Regions from separate parts of the Arthrobacter sp. P4_H3 genome, predicted to be linked through region 1. Evidence: riboswitches for the same ligand, from Rfam matches in the RefSeq annotation. Region 1 holds a riboswitch; the other holds the start of a gene.
What was found. A riboswitch is a leader RNA that binds a small molecule or an ion and turns the genes downstream of it on or off. The one in region 1 is predicted to bind thiamine pyrophosphate.
Positions count from the first base shown of each region.

Region 2: linked by a shared signal. The riboswitch ahead of thiD (bifunctional hydroxymethylpyrimidine kinase/phosphomethylpyrimidine kinase) and the one ahead of thiO (glycine oxidase ThiO) in region 1 are both predicted to bind thiamine pyrophosphate.

Region 1 is NZ_JBFUKK010000002.1:25,264-28,988, forward strand. Features, by position in the region: gene AC1DRE_RS03500 (RNB domain-containing ribonuclease) at 1-1,143, opposite strand, end outside; gene AC1DRE_RS03505 (ferritin-like domain-containing protein) at 1,185-1,859, shown strand; gene thiE (thiamine phosphate synthase) at 1,856-2,575, opposite strand; TPP riboswitch at 2,602-2,721, shown strand; gene thiO (glycine oxidase ThiO) at 2,708-3,725, shown strand, end outside.
Region 2 is NZ_JBFUKK010000001.1:639,536-643,260, forward strand. Features, by position in the region: gene rplU (50S ribosomal protein L21) at 1-239, opposite strand, end outside; gene thiD (bifunctional hydroxymethylpyrimidine kinase/phosphomethylpyrimidine kinase) at 563-2,155, opposite strand; TPP riboswitch at 2,138-2,235, opposite strand; gene AC1DRE_RS02960 (Rne/Rng family ribonuclease) at 2,341-3,725, opposite strand, start outside.

The DNA.
Region 1 (3,725 bases):
TGCCTCCCGGGCCCAGCCGGGAACAGCCGTGCGGTTGCTCAGCGCTTCACAGATCACCAGGACAAAACGGTCGATCAGCCGGCGCAGCGGGGCAGTGGTGTGCGCATATGCCGCCCCGATGGCCGACTGGATGGCGTCATCCGGAACGGTGCCGTCAAAGGGCGTGTAGCCGGCGCCCCGGAACAGCATCCCGGCGGAGTGCATGATGGCCAGCTGCTGCGGGTCGGTGGGATCAAGGGACCGGAGGTACTCGCCGTAGCTGGCCTGGCCGTCCCAGGGCTTTCCCAGGGCGTGCGTCTGCCGCTTGAAATGCAGGAGGGAGCGTTCGTCCGGCGCCGGCATGGTGCGCAGGATGCCCACCTTGCCCTCGAGCATCAGGTCCGCGGCCGCCATGCCCGTCATCAGGGAGATCTGCGCGTTCCAGTCCTCCACCGGGAGGGAAGGCGCGGCGACGATGCGGTAGCCGCCGTCGGGCAGTTGCTCGATTTCCTGGTCCGGCATGTTCAGGCTGGCGCCCCCGCGCAGCCTCTCCAGTTCCACGCGTTTGAGCCCCACCTCCTTGAGGAGCTGCAGGACCGGGCCGGCCGCGCCCGAATCGAGGTCCTCCTGGACGCTCCTGTAGCTGAGTTTCGCCCGGCTCTGGATCCTGGCCCGGCGCACCAGCACGGACTGCACATGCGCCGCCTGATCCAGCTCGAACTCCCAGACGAACGCGGCGCACAGTTGGCCCGCCAGCAGGCTGCCGGCACTCTCGCTGATGATTTCCGGATGGAGCGGGATCCGCCCGTCGGGGGCGTAGAAGGTCTGCCCGCGGCGGCGGGTTTCGGCGTCGAGTGCCCCGCCTGGCTGCACGAAGGATGGCACATCGGCGATGGCATAGAGGACCTTGTAGCCACCGCCGGACCGTTCAATGAACAGGGCCTGGTCCAGGTCTGTCGAGGAAGGGGGATCGATGGTCAGGAATTCCACGTCCGTGAGGTCGAAGTCAGGCATCTTGTGCTCCGCAATGGCCGCCAGCGCATCCTGAAGGGCATCATCAGGGAAGGGGCCGGGAAGCTCTAATTCCGTCCGGAGCGCGTGCAGCGCCTCGGCCAGACGGTTGGTCTGCTCGTGGACACTTGGAGACAGGCGATGATGTGACACGAAAGTCAGATTAGCTCGAATTGCGCCATTAGTCTTGGCTGATGAGCTCATCCCCGGCTGACACCGCTCGTTACAACCGCTTCGTCGCAGACCTGTTCGGAATGATGGCCTACGGGGAGCTGTCGGCCTTCGAGAGGTTCTCCGCGGACGCGCGGTATTCGCCCACCCTCCACGACCGCGCCGTACTTGGCAGGATTGCCGTGGTTGAGTTCCGGCACTACGAGCTGGTGAGCTCCCGGCTGGCCAGTATGAACATCGATGCCGAGGACGCCATGCTGCCGTTCCAGGCTGCCGTGGACTACTTCCACTCGCGGACACGCCCGGCGGACTGGTTCGAATCCCTGATGAAGGCCTACGTCATCGACACGGTCTCAGCCGACTTTTACCGGGCCATCTCGCAGTATGTGGATTCCGCCACGCGCGAACTCATAGAACAGATCCAGGACTCCGAAGAGACCACCGAGGTCCTTCGCGAACGGCTCAAAAGCGCCCTGGCCGATGACCCCAGGCTCGCGTCGAGACTTGCGCTCTGGGGCAGGCGGCTGCTGGGCGAAGCATTGACCCAGGCACAGCGCGTCAGCTACGAGCACGCCTTCCTGGCAAGCCTGATCGGCGGCGAGGACAACGCCACAGCGAAAGAGCTGGTCAGCGGGCTGATCTCCGGCCTGGCGCGGAACCATTCACGGCGTATGACGCAGCTCGGCCTGACCGGCTAGACGTCCTGCTGGCCGGCGTCGAGCGCCTCCAACAGCGACTTGGCCGCTGCGGCCGGGTCGTCTGCCTCGGTAATGGCGCGGACCACCACGATGCGCTGCGCTCCGGCAGCCACGACTTGTTCAACGCTGCCCAGGTCGATGCCGCCGATGGCGAACCACGGCAGCGGCGAACCGCCAGCGGTCGCTCCATCCGCGCGGTCAGCTGTTTTGCCTGTTGTTTTGCCGATGGCACTGGCCGCGTAGCGGACCAGGTCGAGGCCGACGGCGGCCCGGCCCGGCTTGGTGGGAGTGGCCCACACCGGCCCCACGCAGAAGTAGTCCAGTCCGCCGGGACCGGCAGAGTCGGCGATGGCGGCGTCGATCTGCTCCGGGCTGTGGGTTGACAGGCCGATCACGGCGTCATCGCCGAGGAATTTCCGGGCCGAAGCCAGGGGAAGGTCCTTCTGCCCGATGTGGAGAACCGGGGCGCCGGCGAGCGAGGCGATGTCGGCGCGGTCGTTGACCGACCACAGCCGGCCGTGGCGGCGTGCCGCAGCCTCCAGCACTTCAAGCAGCTCGAGCTCTTCGGCGGCCTCCAGGTTCTTGTCCCGGAGCTGGATGATGTCAACGCCGCCGGCATAGGCGGCATCGACGAAGTCCCCGAAATCGCCCCGGTCGGTGCGGGCATCGGTGCAGAGGTACAGGCGGGCGCTGGTGAGGACGGCGTGCTCGGTCATGTCACCAGCCTAGTTCCTCTAAACTGGGGTGGTACCGCGGGAGCCCGCCGCAGCTGTCACAAAGCTGCAGGGCTGAGAGGGCGTCAGAGCCGACCGCTTGACCTGATCCGGTTAGTACCGGCGTAGGGAAGGATGACAATGAACCCGCAACCCGCAGCAGGCCTTCCCGCCGCACGCGCCCGGGAAATCAACGCCGACGTCGCCGTCATCGGCGGAGGGGTCATCGGCCACGGCATCGCCTGGGAAGCCCGGCAGTCCGGCAGGTCCGTGGTGCTCATCGACGACGCACCGGGTACTGGCGCCAGTTGGGCCGCCGCCGGCATGCTGGCGCCCGTGAGCGAACTCCATTACCAGGAGGAACAGCTCCTGGAACTCATGCTCCACTCCTCGGGGCTGTGGCCCGCCTTCGCCGCAGGCCTCGAGGCGCAGGATACCGGCGCCGGAGCCGCCGGCACCGGCTACCTCACGACGTCGACCCTCGCCGTCGGGGCCGACGCCGCCGACCGCCGGGCGCTTGCCGACCTGCGGGGAGTCCAGCAGGCAAGCGGCCTCACAGTGGAACCGCTGACCGTCAGGGAAGCACGGGCCCGCGAGCCGCTGCTGAGCCCCGGGATCTCCTGCGCCTTCGACATTCCGGCCGACCACCAGGTGGATCCCCGCCGGCTCCTCGCCCTGATCGCAGAGTCCCTGGCAGGTACCGCCGTGCATGAGCGGGCCGCCGGCCTGCTCTGGGAGGACGGGCGGGTCAGCGGGGTCGGCCTGGCCGGGGGAGGCACCGTGAACGCCGGGGAGACCATCGTTGCCAACGGGCTGGGGTCTGCGGCACTGGGCGGGCTGCCACCAGGCCTGAGGCTGCCGCTCCGCCCGGTGTACGGTGACATCCTGCGCCTGCGTGTTCCCGCTTACCTGCAGCCGCTGGTGACATCAACTGTCCGCGGCATGGTCCACGGAATCCCCGTCTACATCGTTCCCCGGCAGGACGGAACGGTGGTGATCGGGGCGACGCAGCGCGAAGACGCCCTCGCCGCTGCGGACGTTGAAGGCACCGGCACTGAACCGGCGGCACCTGCCGAAACCGCCGTTTCAGCCGGCGGCGTCTACCAGCTGCTCCGCGACGCGCAGGTGCTGGTGCCGGCCGTCGCTGAACTGG
Region 2 (3,725 bases), on a different contig from region 1:
TTGTTCTTGAACTTCTGGATGACGATCTTCGGACCACGAAGGTCCTGAAGGATCTCAGCCGTAACCGTTACCTTGGCCAGGTCCGCAGCGGCAGAGGTGACTTTGTCACCGTCTACCAGGAGCAGTGCGGGCAACTCAATGGTGCTGCCGGCTCCACCGGGGACGCGGTTCAGGGTAACGAAGTCTCCAACGGAAACCTTCTCTTGGCGGCCGCCTGCGCGGACAATCGCGTACACCACTGGGGAACTCACTTCTCTCGACGTTTATTACTAGATTTGCGTGCGGAACCTGGGTCCAATTGTTTGGCCTGGCTCACGCTGTGCCTCAACGCCGGTGGATTCCCCGGGGGAACCCATGAGTTATCCCACGAACAATTCCGTTTGTCATTCCAAACAGTCTGATCCGGGGTCATAACCCAAGTGTTGGCGTAAGCACCGAAGATCTAGAATACGCTAATTTTGCCTTCGGCCGCAAATGAGGCTGGCTCCGGTGGTAGTACGTGATAGGCGACACTCCGTGTATTACGGCCTGCCACTGCAACGACTTCCGGAACCGTGCCCCACTATCCTACCGGCTTTGGAAGGCTTTCCGGTTCAGCGTGCAGGCGCGGCGCGTCGAAGAACTTCACCTCGTACCGGCAGGACTGCCGGAAGGCCACCCGCATTGCCTGCCGTTCCATTTCCGAGGCAGCCCGGGCGGCGTCGTCCGTGATCCGCACCGCCTGCCTGGTGGCGGCGGCGAACTCCTCGTCCGCGTACGTCCGCAGCCAGTCGGCATACGGGTGGCCGGACGGCGATCCTGCGGCCAGGAACTGCCCGTGCAGCGTGGCCCCCACTTCGGCGTACAGCCAGAAACACGGGAGTACCGCTGCCACCAGCACTCCGTAGCTGCCGGAAACAGACGAGGCCAGCAGGTGGTCCACATAGGACTTGGTCACCGGCCCCAGTCCGGAGTCCACCGTCCGCGTGCTCAGCCACGTCCGGTGCAGTTCGGACTCGACTTCGAGGCATTGCTGGGCCGACCGCGCCCAGAACAGCTGCTCGGCCTCGGTGGGGGCGATCGCGGCCGCACGCGACAGCACCCTTGAATAGCCGTTCAGGTAAAGGGCGTCCTGGGCAAGGTAATAGGCAAAATGGCGTTCCGTGAGGGAACCGTCGGCCAGGCCGCGGATGAAGTCCAGCCCGTAGATGGCGTCCAAGTCCGGCCCAGCGTCCTGCCGGAGCACCGCGGCGAACCGGCCTTCCGCCGGCACGTCCTGCCCCCTGGGCGCCAGATGGTGGAAGTGGTGGACCGGGCCGTTGCCCGTCCCCACGTCCAGCACACCGGACTCCCGGAGCGCCCCCTGCAGCCACGGTTTCACAGCCCGCAAGGACGCCTCCCAGTCCCCCAGCCTTGCCTGCACGGTGGCCATGGCGGAAGACAGGGAGCAACCGGTCCCATGGCTGTTCCGGGTGGCGATCCGGTCACCGTCGACCACCACCACATCCTGGGCCAGCAGCCCTTCGGTGTTGACGAGCGCGTCCGGGCATTCCCCGCCGTCGAGATGTCCGCCTTTAACCAGCACGGTGGTGCCGGCCTGGGCGGCAAGCCGTTTGCCCTGGGCCAGTGCCGCCTCCCAGTCGCCCGCGAGGGGCTCGTTGAGGAGCATCGCGAGTTCTGCGAGGTTCGGCGTGATCAGGTCGGCCAGTGGGAGGAGTTCACGCAGTTCCGCTTCGGCGGCCTCCTGCAGGAGCCGGTCACCGCTGGTGGCCACCATGACAGGGTCCAGAACCACGACGCCGGGACGGGACTTTGCCAGCCAGTTGCGGACGGCGGCAATCACCGCGGAGTCACCCAGCATGCCGATCTTGACGGCGTCGATGCTGATGTCATCGCTGATGGCCTCAAGCTGGGCGGTCAGGAAGTCCGCCGGCGGAACGTGGACGGCCCGGACACCGTGGGTGTTCTGTGCCGTCAGGGCGGTAATGGCGGCCATGCCGTAGCCGCCGTTGGCGGCAATGCTCTTGAGGTCCGCCTGGATCCCCGCCCCTCCGGACGGGTCCGATCCGGCGATGGCCAGCACCCGCGGGGTAGCGCGCAGGCCGGTGTCCAGGGTGGATCCGGCCTCCGTGGTGGAGGCAGGGGTGGGCAGGAATGATGAAGACAAAGGAGACATCCCTTCGCCGGTGCTAGCCGGACAGGTTCAACGGGTGTGGATCTCAGCCGGCCCTGTGCGCGGCACCCCGTGTCAGTCCCCTAGCCTAGCCGTTTTCCTTTAACGGACTCGCGGGTACGGCCCGAATCCGGCGTATTACTACGCCCGGTTCGGACCGCACCCGCGGTGTCAGTCGGCTGGTGGGATCAGAGCTCGGAGGCCGGGACTCCCACGCCGAGGATGATCGGTTCGCTGGCCGGAGCCTTTGCCCGCGCATCCTTCTGTGCCGGTTCCGGTGCCTTCGCCTCATGGGAGTGCCCTGCCGCGGCTACCGGAGCGGTCTCGTGATGTTCCACGGACGTTTCGTTCGCTGCGCCCTGGGCACGGCTGGCACTCCGGTTGCGGCGCGGACGGCGCGCCCGGCCCTGCACCGCAGTGTGGTCCGTGTAGTCGGCTTCAGCAGCCTGGGCTGCTGCCGGGGCCCGCGTTTCCGGAACCCGGGCTGCCGGGGCCTGGACCGCCGGAACAGGCTGCTCAGCCGGTGCCGCGGCGCGCTCAGCCGCTGCAGGCTCGCCAAGGTGCGCGAACGCCTCGGCCAGGCGGTCGAGGGTCAGGGCCGCACCGGTGGCCGGCGATTCCCCTGCGTGCTCAACGAACGGAAGCGCAACCTTTTCGCCGCCGAAAGTCAGGACCGCGGCCGGCCGCCCCGCGGCAGCCGCCTCGGCGTCGGACACCTTGGCGGGCCGCGCCGTGGCGGGAGCGGACTGCGCCGGCGTTGACTGGACAGCGTGTGCCTGCCCTGCCGCCTGGGCAGCGGCAGCCGCCGGGGCGGCATGGCCGGCCTCGGCGTCGTGCAGGTGGGCGGCGTGCGCCGCGGCGGCGATGTTGGCCAGCGCAGCGCGGGTAGCTTCGGCCTTGGCGTGGCGCTCGGCATCGGTGGGCTCGTGATGGACCGCGGCCGGCGTCAGCGGAGCGGCCTCGGGAGCCTGACCGCCCTTGCCGCGGCGGCGGCTCTTGCGCTCCGTCCGCGGGGCCGGCTGGCTCTCCGTCCGCGGTACGTGATGCTCGGCGGCCACAACGTTGGCGCGGCGGTGTTCCACGGGCTCGTCGTGGGTGACGATGCCGCGGCCGGCGCAGGCTTCACACTGCTCGCCGAAGACTTCCAGCAGCCCGGTGCCCATCCGCTTACGGGTCATCTGCACGAGGCCCAGCGAGGTCACCTCGGCCACCTGGTGCTTGGTCCGGTCGCGGCCGAGGCACTCCACCATGCGGCGGAGCACGAGGTCGCGGTTGGATTCGAGCACCATGTCGATGAAGTCGATGACGATGATGCCGCCGATGTCGCGGAGCCGGAGCTGCCGAACGACTTCCTCGGCCGCTTCCAGGTTGTTCTTGGTGACGGTTTCCTCGAGGTTGCCGCCGCTGCCGGTGAACTTGCCGGTGTTGACGTCCACCACGGTCATGGCTTCGGTGCGGTCGATGACCAGGGAACCGCCGGACGGCAGGAAGACCTTGCGGTCGAGTGCCTTGTGGATCTGCTCGTCGATCCGCCATGCCGCGAAGATGTCCGTGTCCTTGGTCCACTTCTCGA